DNA from 3 places in the Streptomyces sp. NBC_01750 genome. Region 3 is predicted to be linked to each of the others. Evidence: riboswitches for the same ligand, from Rfam matches in the RefSeq annotation. Region 3 holds a riboswitch; each other region holds the start of a gene.
What was found. A riboswitch is a leader RNA that binds a small molecule or an ion and turns the genes downstream of it on or off. The one in region 3 is predicted to bind cyclic di-AMP.
Positions count from the first base shown of each region.

Region 1: it holds a riboswitch for cyclic di-AMP, as region 3 does, so the genes downstream of both, OG966_RS34220 (M23 family metallopeptidase) here and OG966_RS30095 (M23 family metallopeptidase) in region 3, are expected to answer to the same signal.
Region 2: it holds a riboswitch for cyclic di-AMP, as region 3 does, so the genes downstream of both, OG966_RS16315 (transglycosylase family protein) here and OG966_RS30095 (M23 family metallopeptidase) in region 3, are expected to answer to the same signal.

Region 1 is NZ_CP109137.1:7,578,511-7,584,210, reverse strand. It holds gene OG966_RS34235 (carbohydrate kinase family protein) at 1-460, shown strand, start outside; gene OG966_RS34230 (hypothetical protein) at 539-970, opposite strand; gene OG966_RS34225 (SGNH/GDSL hydrolase family protein) at 967-1,758, opposite strand; gene OG966_RS34220 (M23 family metallopeptidase) at 1,929-2,915, opposite strand; cyclic di-AMP (ydaO/yuaA leader) riboswitch at 2,920-3,093, opposite strand; gene OG966_RS34215 (alpha-galactosidase) at 3,524-5,617, opposite strand.
Region 2 is NZ_CP109137.1:3,651,691-3,657,390, forward strand. It holds gene eno (phosphopyruvate hydratase) at 1-228, opposite strand, end outside; gene OG966_RS16315 (transglycosylase family protein) at 510-1,196, opposite strand; cyclic di-AMP (ydaO/yuaA leader) riboswitch at 1,200-1,380, opposite strand; gene OG966_RS16320 (transglycosylase family protein) at 1,647-2,537, opposite strand; gene OG966_RS16325 (cytochrome P450 family protein) at 2,697-3,971, opposite strand; gene OG966_RS16330 (pentapeptide repeat-containing protein) at 4,053-5,700, opposite strand, start outside.
Region 3 is NZ_CP109137.1:6,607,798-6,613,497, forward strand. It holds gene OG966_RS30090 (M16 family metallopeptidase) at 1-975, shown strand, start outside; cyclic di-AMP (ydaO/yuaA leader) riboswitch at 1,190-1,351, shown strand; gene OG966_RS30095 (M23 family metallopeptidase) at 1,365-2,135, shown strand; gene OG966_RS30100 (GntR family transcriptional regulator) at 2,348-3,025, shown strand; gene OG966_RS30105 (HPr family phosphocarrier protein) at 3,202-3,483, opposite strand; gene OG966_RS30110 (bifunctional acetate--CoA ligase family protein/GNAT family N-acetyltransferase) at 3,646-5,700, shown strand, end outside.

The DNA.
Region 1 (5,700 bases), 970 kb from region 3:
CGACGACATCGAAGCGCTGGGTGTGCCGGTCTCCACCGATCTGCACGACTGGGACGGACTGGCCGACCACCAGAAGGAGTTCGCACTCCGCTCGGACCTGGTCTTCCTCAGCGCTGCCGGCGCGGGCGAGCGGATAGCGTCGGTGATGCGGGAGATCCTGCGCGACGGCCGGGCGCGGGCGGTGGTCGCGACGGCGGGTGCCGGCGGCTCGTATCTCCTCAGCCGCGACGGGGGAAGCACCCCGCGCCCGGTCCCGGCGGTCGTCCCGCCCGCTCCGGTGGTCGACTCCAACGGCGCGGGTGACGCCTACGTCTGCGGCTTTCTGTACGGGCAGCTGTCGGGCCGCGATCTGGAGGAGAGCGCGAGGCTGGGTGCGGTGGCCGGTGCCCATGCCTGTACGGGCGAGGGCAGTACGGCGCTGATCGGACCGGCCGAACTGTTGTCGTCGGTCGTGGTCTGACGCACCGGTTCGTACGCCACCGAGCCTCATTCGTCGCACGGCCTCAGTCGTCGTACGGGGCGGGAAAGGCGAGCCCTGTCAGCCTCGCGCCACACCTGTCACAGCCGGCGCGCGACCGCGGGATCCTGTGCGCGCGGAGAACGTGGTGTGCTTCGGCGCGCCTTCGAAGGAGCCGAGGCCGGAAGGGCCGTAGTGCTCCCCGGCCCGCGCGTCCGGGTCGGCGGCGGCCCGCAGCGCCGGGAGGGCGCCGCCCGCAGCGTCCGAACCGAAGGTGCGCACCGCGCAGTTGATGATCCGGTGCGGCGGCGGGGCGGCGCGATCACTGCCGGTGCGGCCGCTCGACGGCGGCCGCACCGCGCTCCGGGTCGCGGGCGCAAAGGAGCAGCCGCGCTCCTGCTCCGGCGAGTCCGTGGCGACCGCGAGGCCGATCCCGCGGCGGGCACCGGTGACCAGGGCCGTACGTCCGGTGAGCCGGGGCAGGTCCGCTACGCCCCAGCCGTCCGCTGTCACAGAGGCAGCAGGTCCGGGCGCTTGGCCTCGACATGGTCGCCGGAGCTCTCGCCGCGCAGCCGTCGTCCGATCCACGGCACCAGGTGCTCGCGCGCCCAGTTGATGTCGTCGCGGCGCACCTCGAACGGTCCGCGCGGCGGCAGGGGCGGCCACGCCTGGTCGGGGTCGGCGGGCACCTCGAGTCCGAGCACCTGGGCGGCACGCAGTGCGACCCGGGTGTGGCCCTCGGGCGACAGATGCAGCCGGTCGGCGTCCCAAGCCCGCCTTTCCTGGATGGACTTGAGCGACCACAGGTCGAGTACGGGGCAGTCGTAGCGGTCGGCGATGGCCCGTACATGCGCGGTGTACGTGGCGATCTTGCCGCGCAGATGACGCAGTACCGGCACGCCACGGGTGTCGAAGCCGGTGGTCACCATGACGGTGCCGACCGAGCTGGTGAGGTCGGCGACGGCCCGCTCGAAGCGCTCGGCCACGTCGTCGGGGTTGCTGCCGGGCCGGATGATGTCATTGCCGCCTGCGCAGAAGGTCACCAGATCCGGGGCGAGTTCCTTCGCCCGCGGGACCTGTTCCTCGACGATCTGGTCAAGGAGACGGCCGCGTACGGCGAGATTGGCGTACCGGAAGGTGTGCTCCGGCATCCGGTCGTCGAGCAGGACCGCGAACCGGTCCGCCCAGCCGACGTACATCCCGTCGGGGCCCGGGTCGCCGACGCCCTCGGTGAAGCTGTCACCGATCGCCGCGTACGACCCGAATACGCCACTGTTCTCTGTTCTCGAATCGTCTGCCACGAGACCTCATTTTTCCCTTACGGATGTGACCTACGCGACCGTAAGGAGGGGTTGACGAGGGGTGATATAGACCACCGGTCAAGATTCGTCCAACCCGGAATACGCCGACTCCCCCCACGCCGCGGGCGGCGGCACGAGGGGAGGAAGGGCGACGACGCGCATCGGCCGGATCAGATGGAGACACCGTGCTGGCGCAGGTAGGCCACCGGGTCGATGTCCGAGCCATAGCTGGGGCCGGTGCGGATCTCGAAGTGCAGGTGCGGGCCGGTGGAGTTGCCGGTGGTGCCGGAGAGGCCGATCGGCTGGCCGCCGCTCACGCTCTGGCCGGAGGAGACGGCGAGGGAGGAGAGGTGGGCGTACTGCGAGTAGGTGCCATCGCTTTGCTGGATGACGATCTGGTTGCCGTACGCACCGGCCCAGCCGGCGGAGACGACGGTGCCCTGGCCGACTGCCTTGACGGTCGTGCCGGAGGATGCCGCGAAGTCGAGACCGGTGTGGTAACCGCTGGACCACATGGCGCCGGCGAGGTGGTACGGGGTGATGACGGTCGCGCCGTCGACGGGGGTGGTGAAGCCGGAGGCGCTGGTCTGCGTGGCGGCGCCGCTGCTCGCCGAGTCGCCGGACGAGGACGGCGCGGAGGACTGCACGGCCGAGCCCGAGTCCGAGGAGCCCGAGTCCGAGGACGGCTTCGAGGAGGACGGCTTCGAGGAGGACCGCTCCGGGCTTGCCGGGCTCTGCGACTTCTCCGGAGCCTTCGCCTTCGCGCCGAGGGTGAGCTTGAGCCCGGGGTGGATCAGCGACGGGTTGTCGCCGACCCGCTCCCGGTTGTCCGCGTACAGCTTCTTCCAGCCGCCGCGGACATCGTGCTCGTCGGCGATCTTGGCCAGATAGTCGCCGGGGACGACTGAGTACGTGGTGGGAGAGGCCTTCTTCTGCGCCACGTGGGTCGCGGCGGCGGACCCGGCAGAGAAAGGAGAGGATGCGGCGGCGGTCACAGCCTTTTCCGGGGCCACGGCCGGAGCGGCCTTTTCCGCCGCGTGGGCGCCGGCGGCGCCTATCAGCGGAAGTGCGATGGCGGCGCCACCCGTACCGGCGGTGACGAATCCGCGCGTGATCGGGCTGACCTTGGGGCGGCGGTGCTTGCCCTTCTTGGGCATGGCGAATTCCTCTCCGGCGCCGGCGTGGTGAGCTGTCGGGTTCGGGCTGGAGATGCCCGGCCGCGCAGTTGCGCGACTTCACCCCAAGCCGTCCGGAAGTCCGGAATCGGCGTACTACCTGGGTCCCCCGCTCCTGCCGCACGTTGTTGGGTGGAATTCCGGACGGCGGCAGGATTAGGCGGTCCGTCCGGATTGGTCGTGACCGTAAACGAATGGGTGGACCGGGACAAGCTGTCGCTTTCGCCCGCCAATGATCCGTCTGATATCGCCGCGAAATTCCCGTCACCCTCCGTAAATAGATGATCTTCGCCGTCCGCCCAGGCAACGGAATTAACCCCCGTCGCACCGTCGCGCACCGTCACGAATATGATCCCGCTCACGGGCCACGCCCCCACTCCCCTACAGGCGGGGCACGTTATGCCTAATCGTCCAATTCGGACATAACAGGCATTTAATGGAAATGGTCTGTTTATAGCCTGCGATCCCCCTTACTGCCCAATTCATGCCACGCCCATCGGAATTTCGTCGGGGATTGAGCCGGAGCAGCCACCGGAATGCGTTGTAGCCGGGTCCGCTCCTGTCAGCCGGGCCGAAGCGGCCGCGCTCACTCAGCGGCGCCGGAGCCGGATCACCGTGGCGTCCATGTCCCCCTTCAGTCCGGTGTGCAGCCCCTGGTGCAGCAGCAGGGATCCGCGATGCGCAGCACCGGAGTCCGGGCACTCGTACACGGCTGCCGGATCGAGCCCGCGCAGCCTGAGCCTGGGCGGCTGTTCGCCGTAGTGCTGCGCCTGGAGCCAGGCGAGGACGACTGTCTCGTCACCTCGTAGGTACTGCACGGCACTCAGTCCGCCCTCCGGCGCCCGCAGCCGGTACAGCTCGCCGTGCTGCACCACAGGCCTGATCTTCTTGTAGAGCTCCACCCAGACGTGTGCCTCGGCGAGCTCCTCCGCGCTCCACTCGGTGAGATCGCCGCCGACTCCGAGCACTCCTGCCATGGCGCTCACAAAGCGGAAACGGAGTGTGCTCACGCGGCCATTGAGCTGGACGTTGGGGCTGTCGGTCACCCAGGCCGCCATGGCCCGTACCGGGTGCAGCTGGGTGAAGCCCTGCTGGATGGCGAGCCGGTCCAGCGGATCGGTGTTGTCGGAGGTCCACACCTGATCGGTGCGGGAGAGGATCCCGAGGTCGATCCGGCCGCCGCCGCCCGAGCAGGACTCGAAGGCGACCGAGGGATGCGCGGCGCGCAGCCTGTCGAGGAGCGCGTACAGCGCGTGCACATGCTCGACCCACAGCCTCTGCGGATATCTCTCGCCGGGCCAGCCGGCGTCCGTGAAACAGCGGTTGAAGTCCCATTTCACATAGTCGATGGGCGCGCCGGCGAGCAGTCCGTCCAACTGCTCCCAGAGGTGGGCCTGTACGTCCTCGCGCGCCAGGTTCAGTACGAGCTGGTTGCGGAACTCCGTCCGTGTCCGGCCCGGGTGGTGCTGGACCCAGTCCGGATGCGCGCGGTAGAGATCGCTGTCGGCGTTGACCATCTCCGGCTCGACCCAGATCCCGAACTGCATGCCCAGCGCGTGCACTTCGTCGGCGAGCGGCTCCAGCCCCCGCGGAAAGCGCTCGGCGTTGGGGGTCCAGTCGCCGAGTCCGGCGCGGTCGCTGGTGCGCTGCCCGAACCAGGCGTCATCCACCACGAACAGCTCGACGCCCAGGGCCGCGGCCCGCCGCGCGAGCGCCCGCTGCTGCTCCTCGGAGATATCGAAGCCGGTGGCCTCCCAGGAGTTGTAGAGCACGGGCCGGTCGGCCTGGGCGTCCGGGATCACATGCGCCAGCTGCCAGGCGTGCCAGGCCCTGCTGGATCCGCCGAACCCTCCTTCGCTCCACAGTCCGGCGAAGACGGGCGAGGTGTACGACTGGCCCGGTGCGAGCCGCAGCAGCCCGGAGTCGTCGTAGCCGGCCCCGCCGGTTATCTGTACGAGTCCGTCGGGCAGCCGCGCCACGGAGATCCGCCAGGACCCGGACCAGGCGAGGGCGACGCCGTACACCTCGCCCCGCTCCTCCGTGGCCCCTTCCGCGTCCAGCGCGACCCAGGGCAGATGCTGGTGGCCGGTGTGGCCGCGCCTGCTGCTCAGCACTTTCTCGCCGTACGTCAGCTCCGAGCGTACGAGCAGCGACTCGGCCGCCCACCGGCCGTGCAGCTGGCTGAGCCGCCAGCTGTCGCGCTGCGGGAGTGTCCACGTGGCGGCGTCGGCGCGCAGGAGTTCCAGGTCGGGGCCTTCGCCCTCATGTGTGAGGGTGACCCAGCGCTCGATGACGTCCGTGTCGTCGCGCATCCGGTGATGCAGGGTGAGGCCGAGGCCGTGTACGGCGTCGGTGAAGCGGAGCCTCAACTCGTCGCCGGCCACCTTCTCCGCGCCGGCGAAGGTCCACTCGGTGCCGCGCACCGTGTCCGTACGGATGGAGAGCGCCGGTCGTACGAAGCGTGGCCCGCCCTCGACGGGATACTCCTCGTGTCCGTCGAGCTGTGACTCGAACGGCCAGTAGGGCGGCAGGCTCTGGGCCGCGAGGGCCTCCGCGTCGGCGCCGGAGATCCGTGGCCCCCAGTGGAGATGGAGCAGTTCGTCGGCTTCTGTGAGGCACAGCGCATAACTGCTCGTCGGTCCGGAGAGAACCCACGTACGGCCCTTGCCAACGCTCTCGATCATCCCAACCCCTCAGATTCTCACAGGTCCGCACAGGCCCGAACATCATCCGACGGAAGCCGCCGCCGGTGCAACGCCCTTGCGGG
Region 2 (5,700 bases), 3.0 Mb from region 3:
CTGCTCGATGACGGCGAGGACAGCCTTCTCCACGCCCTTGCCCTGGTAGCGGTTCTGGTCACCGTCGCGGAGCTCAAGAGCCTCGAACGCACCGGTGGAGGCGCCGGACGGAACAGCAGCACGGCCCGTGCTGCCGTCGTCGAGGCCAACCTCGACCTCGACCGTGGGGTTGCCTCGGGAGTCCAGGATTTCCCGGGCTACGACGACGTCGATGGACGGCACGAGCATCTCCTTCTGGGATGTGACGCTGAGAATGCAGGGTCTCTTGGCCTTGCGACATGAGCCTAACCGGCTCCACGGCATCGGCCGGCCGTTGCCCGCCCGCTGGGACGAAAAACGGCGCGAAGACTCGCGACGCAGGACAAACAGCACGTGAACTACCTGCGGGTAACGCCACGAGGGCCGGCGGAGAGACCCGCGGCCACCGGTACCGGCCGGGGACAGACAGAGCCCCGGCCCGGCGCGTACGGGGGAAGACGCGCCGGACCGGGGCGTTCAGGACCCGGGGGTCAGCTCAGGTGGAGCTGCTGGCCCGGGAAGATCACGTCGGCGCGCTCGACGATGTCCTTGTTGAGGTCGAACAGCTTCTTCCAGCCGCCCTTGACCTTCTGGGCCTCGGCGATCGTGCCCAGGGTGTCGCCTGCCTTCACCTTGTACTCGCCGTCACCCTTCTTGAAACCCTTGGCGGCGGGCTTCGCGGACTTCACCGGGGCGGCGGGGCGCTCGGAGCGCGTGGTGGGGGCCTCGGCGCGCTTCGGGGCGGGCTGCGGGGCGGGCTGCGTGGTGCCGGAGTCGGCGGAGCCGCCGTCGAAGGGGGTGTTGGACAGGCCGACGCCGCAGTTGGGCCAGGCACCCTTGCCCTGGCCGGCCAGGACCTTCTCGGCGACCGCTATCTGCTGGGACTTGGAGGCCTGGTCGGCGGAGGAGGCGTACGCCGTGCCGCCGTACGCGGCCCAGGTGGAGGCCGAGAACTGCAGGCCGCCGTAGAAACCGTTGCCGGTGTTGATGGACCAGTTGCCGCCGGCCTCGCACTGGGCGACCTGGTCCCACTCGGAGGCGGTCGCGGCGGAGGCCGAGGTGGCGCCCATCAGCGGGGCGGCGACGACGGCACCGGTGACACCGGCGAGCGCGGCGATGCGGGCAGTCCGATTCAAAGCGGCCGGGCGGCGGTGCTTGCTCTTGCTGGAAAACAGCATGGAACGACTCCTCACCGACGCCTGCGAGGTGAGCTGTCGGGTTCGGGCCAAGTGAGTTGCCCGGCCGCGCGTCGTGGCGCGACTTCACCCCAAGCCGGTCCGTGGGCCGTTGCGTACTGCTCTCAACGGCCGGGCCCGGCGCTTACCTTGGGTCCCCCGCTCCTGCCTTCGGCGCTCTGTGCGAACGACTGCTCCCCCCGACCGGCGGCAGGATTCGGCGTGACGGTCAGTGGTGCCCGCGGTGGCGAGCGGTTCCGACCGTAGACACAGCTCTCCCCGATGTTCAAAGACGAACATCGGGGAGAAATCGCCCATTCCGCCACTCAGGGAACTCTCGTTTCCGCAGGTGAGAAGCGGAACGACCCAATCAGGGGGGCGAGATATACCAGTTGGGACAAAGAGACCCATGTCTCACTTGGTCAAACTCGGACATATATCCGCGAACTGCCGCTACCTCAGATCCAGATCGAGGCTCTGGCCGGGGTGGATGAGGTCCGGATCGATACCGACGGTCTTCCGGTTCGCCTCATAGATCGCGGACCAGCCACCGGCCAGCTTCTGCTCGTCGGCGATGGCCCACAGGCTGTCGCCGGGGCGGACGGTGTACTCGCCGGGCACGGCGTCCGCCTTGCCGGTCTTGTCGGCCTCGTCACGTGCCGCACTGTCACCTCGCGAGGCATGGCGGCCGTCTTCGCGCTGATTGTCCGTATTGCCCGGCTCTGTCTCCTCCGGAGTGCCACGGTGCTTTCCGGTGCCGCTGTCGGCGCCGGCGTCCTGCCCCGCGCCCGGGTCCGCCGACCCGGACGGCTGGGTCGACGCCTTGGGGGTCGCCGGCGCGGAGGGGTCCGCGGACGGCTCGGCGGACTCGGCGGCCCCGGCGGAGGGCTTCGCGGTCGTGGCCGACTGCGAGGGAGCGCTCTGCCCCGGCGACGGCAGGGCGCCGGGGTCGACGCCGGTCGCGGCGCCGTCGTTGGTCAGCCCCGCGATCAGCGAACAGGTGGCCCACGCCTGGGGACCCTGCGCGTCGAGGACCTTCTCCGCGACCGCGATCTGCTGGGAGCGGCTCGCGAGGTCGGCGGTGGGCGCGTAGGCCGTCCCGCCGAAGTCCTGCCAGGTCTCCTGGGTGAACTGCAGACCGCCGTAGAACCCGTTACCGAGGTCGGCACTCCACATGCCGCCGCTCTCGCACTCCGCGACGCGGTCCCACGTGGCGGCATCGGCGGCGGAGGCCGATCCGGCGCCGAGCAGCGGGATGGCGATGGCCGATCCCGTCACTCCCGCCGCGACGACGATGGCCGGAGCCTGGCGGGGTCGGCGGTGCCGTCCGTTCCCGGAGCGCATGCGGTTGCCTTTCGCGTGACTACAGACGTGACAACAGCCATGTCTGCGGACCCTCTGCAGACGTGACTGGTGGGACGACGGTGAACGTAGCCGCATTCGAACGTGAGTCACAAGTCGATGCAGCGGAGATCACGTGAAAGTCACAGTCTTGACGCACCGTCAGATTCGTCGAGGTGTGAACTCAACGGGCAGAGTGCGCAATCCGCGCATAATGAGCCCCCCACGCCACCGCAAATCATCCGGATCACCCGCAAGCCGCAAGTCGGGCATCCTGCGGAGCAGCGTCGCCAGTGCCGTCTGCCCCTCCAGCCTGGCGAGCGGCGCACCGAGGCAGTAGTGGATGCCGTGCCCGTACCCGAGATGCTGGTTGTCGCGCCGGGAGAGGTCGAGAGTGTCCGGGTCCGCGAACCGCTCCGGGTCCCGGTCGGCCGCGGCGAGCACGACGAGTACGGGGTCACCGGCGGCGATGTCCTGTCCGCCGATGCTGAGCGGCTGCGTGGCGAACCGCCAGGTCGCGAGCTCCACCGGCCCGTCGTACCGCAGCAGTTCCTCGACACCCGTCTCGAGCAGCTCACTCTCCCCCGCCGCGAGCGAGACCTGGAGCCGCTCCCGCTGCCCCGGATTGCGCAGCAGCGCGTACACGCCGTTGCCGATGAGATTGACCGTCGTCTCGAAGCCCGCGAAGAGAAGAATGAAGGCCATGGCCGCGGCCTCGTTCTCGGTGAGGTGCTCACCGTGGTCGCCGGCGCGGATCAGACCCGAGATGAGGTCGTCGTCCCCGCCTTGCCCCAGGTCTTCCCTTTTGCGGTGGATGAGTTCCGCGAGATAGCCACGCATCTTCTTCACAGAACGAGCGACACCGCCGCGCGGCCCGCCGCCGTGCCGGATCATCATCCCCGCCCAGTCACGGAAGTCGTCCTGGTCCTCGCGGGGGACGCCGAGCATGTCGCAGATGGCATAGATGGGGAGCGGGAACGCGAACTCATGAATGAGGTCCGCCTCCCCCTTCTCCGCGCTGTGCTGATTTTCGAAGATTGTGTCAATGAGCCGGTCCGTCAACTCCTGCACCCGCGGCGCGAACTCGGCGACCCGGCGCGGGGTGAACGCCTTCGACACCAGCCGCCTCAGCCGGGTGTGGTCCGGCGGATCGATGTTCAGCAGATGCGTCATCAGCTCTGCCTTGCGCTCGCCCGGGATGCCCGTCTTCCCCTTGGCGTGCGCGGGCTCGGCATGGTGCACCGGGTTCTTGGACAGCCGCTGGTCGGCAAGCGCCTGCTTGGCGTCGGCGTACCGGGTCACCAGCCATGCCTCGACCCCGCTGGGGAGCCGGGTGCGGTGTACGGGAGCGTGCTCACGCAGCCAGGCATAGGCGGGGTAGGGGTCGGTGGCGAACTCCCAGGTGAAGAGTTCGGGGGCGGGTGCGGCGTCATTCACGCCCCGACGTTATCCGGCTTCGCGACGTTGTCCGGCTTCGCGTCCAGTGCCTGCGGTGCGCCGGAATGCTGGGGGTCACGCCTACCGCTTGACCCGTCCACGGACGGCGAGAACGGCAAGTCCGAGCAGTACGGGCTCGGCCAGCCGCGATGCCATCTCGGTGTAAGTGCCGACGGTGGTCAGGTCCCGGCCCGAGGAGCGAAAGACTACTGAGTTCACCACGATACGCAGGGACTTCTCCCACCGATCGGAGGTGAGCCGGGAGGAGAGCGAGCCGGTGGGGTTGAGCGGGTCGGGCCTGTCGGTGGTCAGTGAAATGTCCTGCCCGGTCACCCGTCCGGTGGTGGCGGGCTTCGGGTCGTCCGCCGGAAGCCCCCACAGCATCATGACCAGCACGGTGGCAGCCATGGAACCGAGCAGCCAGCCCAGCGCGCGCGACGCCCGCAGACCGTACCCGGACATCGCCCAGTACAAAGCCAGCAGCGCGCGCTCGGCACCGGGCCGTTGGTGGTCGTGGCGTCGCATCTCCATCTCGCCGTAATAGAAATCGGCGGCATCCGGCTCGTTCTTGCTGTCCTCAAAGGACTTCCGCAGCTGCCGGTACACCGGCGCCAGTCCCGCCGGACCCACCACCTCCAGCCCGGCCGGCGCCGCCGTCCACCCCGACCGTCTCCGTGCGGCACGCCAGTGCTGCTCCTCGGCCAGCGTCTGCCGTGCGGTCCACCGTGCAAGAAGCACACCATGCCTTCGCAGACCGGACGGGGCGGGCGCAAGACGGCATTCCCCTTCCAGCCGCAGCTGGTCGAGGTGCACTGTGCCGGACAGCAGGCAGGCGCTGAGGTCCACGTCGTGGAGCACCAGGTGCGCCGCGTCCGCTCCCCGCAGGGACGCCATACGTACCCTTGGATCACTGCTGACCAGATCCTCCTCTGCCAAGGCTGTTCCGGCCGTATCGGTGAAGGGGGCGGTCCGAGCGGTGACACTCAGCGGATACTCGAATACCGCGTCGCTGAGGTCGACAGTGGCGTATCTCAGCCGAAGGGCTGCGGTGGAGTCCCATCGCGTTCGCCGGCACTCGAGGCGGGTTGCTGCTGCCTCGACGGTTACGGGGCTGCCGAACCGTGCTCCGGACAGGCCGAGGGCTCCCTTGCAGACGAGGGGGCCCAGCTGCGAAGCCGTCTCGAACGTCGCCCCGTCGAAGCCGGCGCGGGCGGAGAACATCGCCCGATCGAAGCCGGCGCGGGCGCAGAACGTCGCCCCGCCGAATCGGGCGCGGGCGGAGAACGTCGCCTCATCAAAACCGGCGACGCCGGAGAACGTTGCCCTGTTGAACCTGGCGTCGGCGGAGAACGTCACCTCGTCGAACCCGGCGTAGCCGGAGAACGTCACCTCGTCGAACCCGGCGCCGTCGGAGAACGTCGCCCCACTGAACACGGTGTCACCGGCGAACGTTGCCCTGTCGAACCTGGCGTCGGCGGAGAACGTCGCCCCACTGAACGCGGCGTAGCCGGAGAACATCGACTCGTCGAACCTGGCATCGGCGGAGAACGTCGCCCCACTGAACACGGTGTCACCGGAGAACGTCACCTCGTCGAACCCGGCGCCGTCGGAGAACGTCGCCCCGCTGAACCTGACGTTGCCGAGGCGGGGTTGTCCGGTGGTGGGGTCCCGAAGCGCGTCCAGGAGTTGCTGCAGCAGGCTCTGTGAGATGGAGGTGCTGCGGTGATCA
Region 3 (5,700 bases):
AACGAGGTGGAGCGGCTGGTACGCAACCGGCTGGACGAGATCCCGCACGAGACGGCCAACCCGGCCCGCCGTGCGGCCAAGGAGCTCTCCAAGCAGCTCTTCCCGGCCTCCCTGCGTATGTCGCGCCCCCGCCAGGGCACGGAGGAGTCCGTGGCCCGGATCGACTCCGCGGCCGTGCGCGCCTTCTACGAGGCGTATGTCCGGCCGGCCACGGCCACCACGGTAATCGTCGGCGACCTCACCGGAGTCGACCTTGACGCCGTGCTCGCCGAGACTCTCGGTACCTGGACCGGCAACAGCGCCGAGGCCCGTCCCGTACCGCCGATCACCGCCGACGACACCGGCCGTGTGGTCATCGTGGACCGCCCCGGCGCCGTCCAGACGCAGCTGCTGATCGGCCGTATCGGCCCGGACCGCCACGACCGCGTCTGGCCGGCCCAGGTGCTCGGGGCGTATTGCCTGGGCGGCACCCTCACCTCGCGTCTCGACCGCGTGCTGCGCGAGGAGAAGGGCTACACCTACGGCGTACGGGCCTTCGGCCAGGTGCTGCGCTCCGCTCCCGACGGGTCGGGCGCGGCGATGCTCGCCATCAGCGGTTCCGTGGACACCCCGAACACCGGACCGGCGCTGGACGACCTCTGGAAGGTGCTGCGTACGCTCGCGGCCGAGGGCCTGACCGACGCCGAGCGCGATGTTGCCGTGCAGAACCTGGTGGGTGTCGCCCCGCTGAAGTTCGAGACGGCCGCCTCCGTCGCGGGCACGCTCGCCGACCAAGTCGAGCAGTTCCTCCCGGACGACTACCAGGCGCAGTTGTACGTGCGCCTGGCCGATACCGGCACCGTTGAGGCGACGGCCGCGGCCGTCAGCGCCTTCCCGGTGGACCGACTTGTCACGGTGCTCGTCGGCGATGCCTCGCAGATCGAGGAGCCGGTCAGGGCGCTCGGCATCGGCGAAGTGACGGTTGTCACAGGCTGATTGGGTCAATCCGGCAAACAATTCAAAACAGGCAAACGGAACCCCGGCCTCCCTGGTGATGCCGGGGTTCTGTCTTATGCCCGTTTTATTGCAGAGCCTGCCTGTCTGGCCTGTGGCATGCGCTACAAAAAGAGCTGTCTGTTTGGTGATTGAAAGACGGCCCGCCTAGCGTCGGTCCGGCTGTCCGCCAGTAGCCCGCCGCATCCGCGGCATCGGACAGTCATCGCCGAGTCCCCGTCAGGCGCGAGCCTGGGGAGCCGGGGACCCACTCAGTCCCTGGGGTGAATCGGGCGCCTTCGCACCTGCGGAGGGGCCTGTAGGAGACCTTCCTGCTCCGAACCCGTCAGCTAACCCGGTAGGCGAGAAGGAAGGAAAGGATCAGCCACTTCATGGCGTTCACCCGTGCCACCGGGAAGCACCGTGCCCCGAGCCGAATGACGCGCAAGAAGGCGAACATCGCCGCCGTCGCCGCTCTCGCCACCACCGGCGTCATCGGAACCCTCGCTTCCCCGGCACTCGCCGCCGACACCGGCGCGGCCACCGTCGAGGACACCGGCCTGACCCAGATCGTGGCCGCCGACTCCCTCGCCGAGCAGATCGCCGACCAGGCCGCCGCTCAGAAGGAGGAGGCCGCCGAGGCCGTCGCCAAGGCGAAGGCCGAGGCCGAGGCGAAGCGGAAGGCCGAGGCCCGCGCCAAGGAGGCCCGTGAGGCCAAGGAGCGCGCCGCGCGCGCCGCCGAGCGCAAGCGCCTCAACTCCTTCGTGGCCCCGATCTCGCACTCGTACGTCTCCACGGGCTACAAGTCCGGCGGCGCCATCTGGTCCTCCGGCAGCCACACCGGCATCGACTTCCACGCCGCGTCCGGCACGACCGTGCACGCGGTCGGCTCCGGCACTGTCGTCGAGGCCGGCTGGGGCGGCGCGTACGGGAACAACATCGTGATCAAGATGAAGGACGGCTCGTACACGCAGTACGGCCACCTCTCGTCCATCGGCGTCTCGGTCGGCCAGTCGGTGACCCCGGGCCAGCAGATCGGCCTCTCCGGCGCGACCGGCAACACCACTGGACCGCACCTCCACTTCGAGGCCCGCACCAGCCCCGAGTACGGCTCCGACATCAACCCGGTCGCGTACCTGCGCGCGCACGGCGTCAGCGTCTGATCAGACGGCGGGCCGCTGTCCGGCCCCGCGTGCTTCCCGAAGGCCCCGGCTCACCGCCGGGGCCTTCGGCGTTTGCCCGCTCCGCCGGCGTTCTGGCCAAAAGATATCCATGGATTCCGGTCTCCCATCGGAAAATCCCGAGCATTGCAATAGAGTCACTGAACAGACGTCAGTCGGCTGCGTTTCGCGCGGATTAAAGCGGAGGTTCGGTCATGCGCATTCCCGCGCACTCGGTATGCACGGCGATCCGCGACGACATCGTCTCCGGTGTATTCGAGCGCGGCAGCCGGCTCACCGAGGAGCAGCTGGCGCGCCGCTACGGCGTCTCCCGGGTCCCGGTGCGCGAAGCTCTGCGCACCCTGGAGTCCGAGGGTTTCGTCACCACCCGCCGCCACGCCGGCGCCTGTGTCGCCGAGCCCACCGAGCAGGAGGCCGCCGACCTCCTGGAGATCCGGATGCTGCTGGAGCCCATGGGTGCGGCGCGCGCCGCCCAGCGGCGCACCGAGGCGCATCTGAAGGTGCTGCGTGGCCTGGTCAGGCTGGGTCAGGAGCGGGCCCGCCGTGGTCAGGGCGAGGACCTGCGTTCACTGGGCGGCTGGTTCCACGAGACGCTCGCCCAGGCCTCCGGCAGTCCGGGCCTGATCGCTCTGCTCACCCAGCTGCGGCACAAGATCGCCTGGATGTACACCGTCGAGCAGCCGGCCACGCCCGTCGAGTCCTGGATCGAGCACGGCGCGATCGTGGACGCGGTGGCGCGCGGCGACGCGGAACGGGCGCGAGGGCTGACGGCCGTGCACACCGAACGGGCCGCCGCCGCGCACCGGCTGCGCCGTCCCGAGCGGGTGAGGACTTCGCAACATGCCGTAAACATCGCGAGCGCCCGCCATTAACAGGCGCACCGTATACAAAGGATAGATATTCGCAGGGCCTCTTTTCTGCTGCCCATATTCAAGCGTCGGGCCGGGGAAATCAACGGCCGGAAAAACTGCGTCCGGAAAAGACGAAGCCGCGATGTCCGGGAATCTGGGACACCGCGGCTTTGCCGTGGGTAATGGGCCTGTTCGGCTCAGACGGTTTCGGGAAGCTCTTCGAGACCCTCGGCGACGAGCCGGGCGAGACGGTCCAGAGCGGCGTCGGAGTCCTCGGCCTCGGAAGCGAGCACGATCTCCTCGCCACCCTGGGCGCCCAGGCCGAGCACCGCGAGCATCGAGCCGGCGTTGACCGGGGTGCCGTCCGCCTTGGCGATCGTCACGGGGACGCCGGCGGCCGTGGCGGCACGGACGAAGATGGAAGCGGGGCGGGCGTGAAGGCCCTCGGCCCAGCCGACATTGACGCGGCGCTCAGCCATGGTGTTGCCCTTCAAGTCTTAGCGGTTGTCTAGACCAGTCTCTCATGTGTTGCTGCGTTGCCCGCACCGGCCCCGGACCCGGGATCGGCCGCTGGTCGGCTTCCCCAGACTGCCCCGCGGCAACCTCCTCCGCGACCCGTGAGTGAGCCGTACGCTTTCCCCATGCAGACCTCGTCGGATCACGCCTACCCCGACCACTGGGAAGCGGACGTGGTGCTGCGCGACGGCGGCATCGCGCGCATCAGGCCCATCACCACCGAGGACGCCGACCGTCTGGTCAGCTTCTACGAGCAGGTCTCCGACGAGTCGAAGTACTACCGCTTCTTCGCGCCCTACCCCCGGCTCTCCGCCAAGGACGTACATCACTTCACCCATCACGACTACGTGGACCGGGTGGGCCTCGCGGTCACGGTGGGCGGCGAGTTCATCGCCACCGTCCGCTACGACCGGATCAATGGAGAGGGCCGGCCCGCGAGCGCCCCCGCCGACGAGGCCGAGGTCGCCTTTCTCGTCCAGGACGCCCACCAGGGGCGCGGCGTGGCATCCGCCCTGCTCGAGCACATCGCCGAGGTCGCCCGCGAACGCGGTATCAGGCGCTTCGCCGCCGAGGTGCTGCCCGCCAACAACAAGATGATCAAGGTGTTCCGGGACGCCGGCTATACCCAGAAGCGCAGCTTCGAGGACGGCTCCGTCCATCTCACCCTCGACCTCGAACCGACCGAGGAGTCCCTGGCCGTCCAGCGCGGCCGCGAGCAGCGCGCGGAGGCCCGCTCTGTGCAGCGCCTCCTCGCGCCCGGTTCGGTCGCAGTCATCGGCACCGGCCGCACGCCCGGCGGCGTGGGCCGCACCGTCCTGCGCAACCTCCTCGACGCCGGATACACGGGACGTACCTACGCCGTGAACCGCGCCTTTCCCGAGGACCAGACCGAGGTGGACGGGGTCCCGGCCCACCGCTCCGTCGGCGAGACAGGGGAGACCGTCGACCTGGCGGTCGTGGCCGTCCCGGCGGAGCGGGTGCCCGAAGTGGTCGCCGACTGCGGCGAGCACGGCGTCCAGGGCCTGGTCGTACTCACCGCCGGATACGCCGAGAGCGGGGCCGCCGGACGGGAGCGACAGCGCGAACTGGTGCGGCAGGCCCGCTCGTACGGGATGCGCATCATCGGCCCGAACTCCTTCGGCATCATCAGCACCAGCGACAGCGTCCGCCTCAATGCCTCGCTGGCCCCCCAGTCCCCGGCGGCCGGCCGCATCGGCCTGTTCACCCAGTCCGGCGCCATCGGTATCGCACTGCTCGCCGGCCTGCACCGGCGCGGGGCCGGGCTCTCCTCCTTCATCTCGTCGGGCAACCGCGCGGATGTTTCCGGCAACGACTTTCTGCAGTACTGGTACGAGGACCCGGACACCGATGTGGTCCTGCTGTACCTCGAATCGATCGGCAACCCGCGCAAGTTCACCCGCCTGGCCCGGCGTACGGCGGCGGTGAAACCGGTGGTCGTGGTGAAGGGCGCCCGGCACAGCGGCAGCGCGCCGCCCGGACACGCGGTGCCGGTCACCGGGATCCCCGACACCACGGTCGGGGCGCTGCTCCGCCAGGCCGGTGTGATCCGCGTCGACACCGTCACCGAACTCGTGGACGCGGGCCTGCTGCTGGCCGGCCAGCCGCTGCCCGCCGGACCGCGCGTGGCGATCCTCGGCAACTCCGAGTCGCTCGGCCTGCTCACGTACGACGCCTGTCTCGCCGACGGCCTCCGTCCCCTGCGGCCGCGCGACCTCACGACGGCCGCCACACCCGCGGACTTCCGTGCCGCCCTCGCCGAGGCCCTGGTGGACGACGCCTGCGATGCGGTGGTGGTGACGGCGATCCCGTGGGTCGGCGAGAACGGCGTCACGGAGTCGGGTGACGGCGAGGTCCTGGCAGCAGCGCTGCGCGACGCGGTCACGACGGCCCCGGCCAAACCGGTCGCGGTGGTGCATGTGGAAATGGGCGGTCTGGCGGAGGCGCTGGCGGCGGCGGCGAGCACGCGTACGGTCCCGGCCCCCGAGACCGACGGCGGGGGACCGGGCCCCGGCCGCGAAGCGCCGCGGACCGTCCGCACCCGTCCGCCCGCCCCGAGCTCGTCCGCCGTCTCCGCGGCTGTCCGTTACGCGGCCCCGGCCCCCGCGACCGCCCCGCACGCCTCCCGTATCCCCGCCTACCCCGCCGCCGAGAGGGCCGTC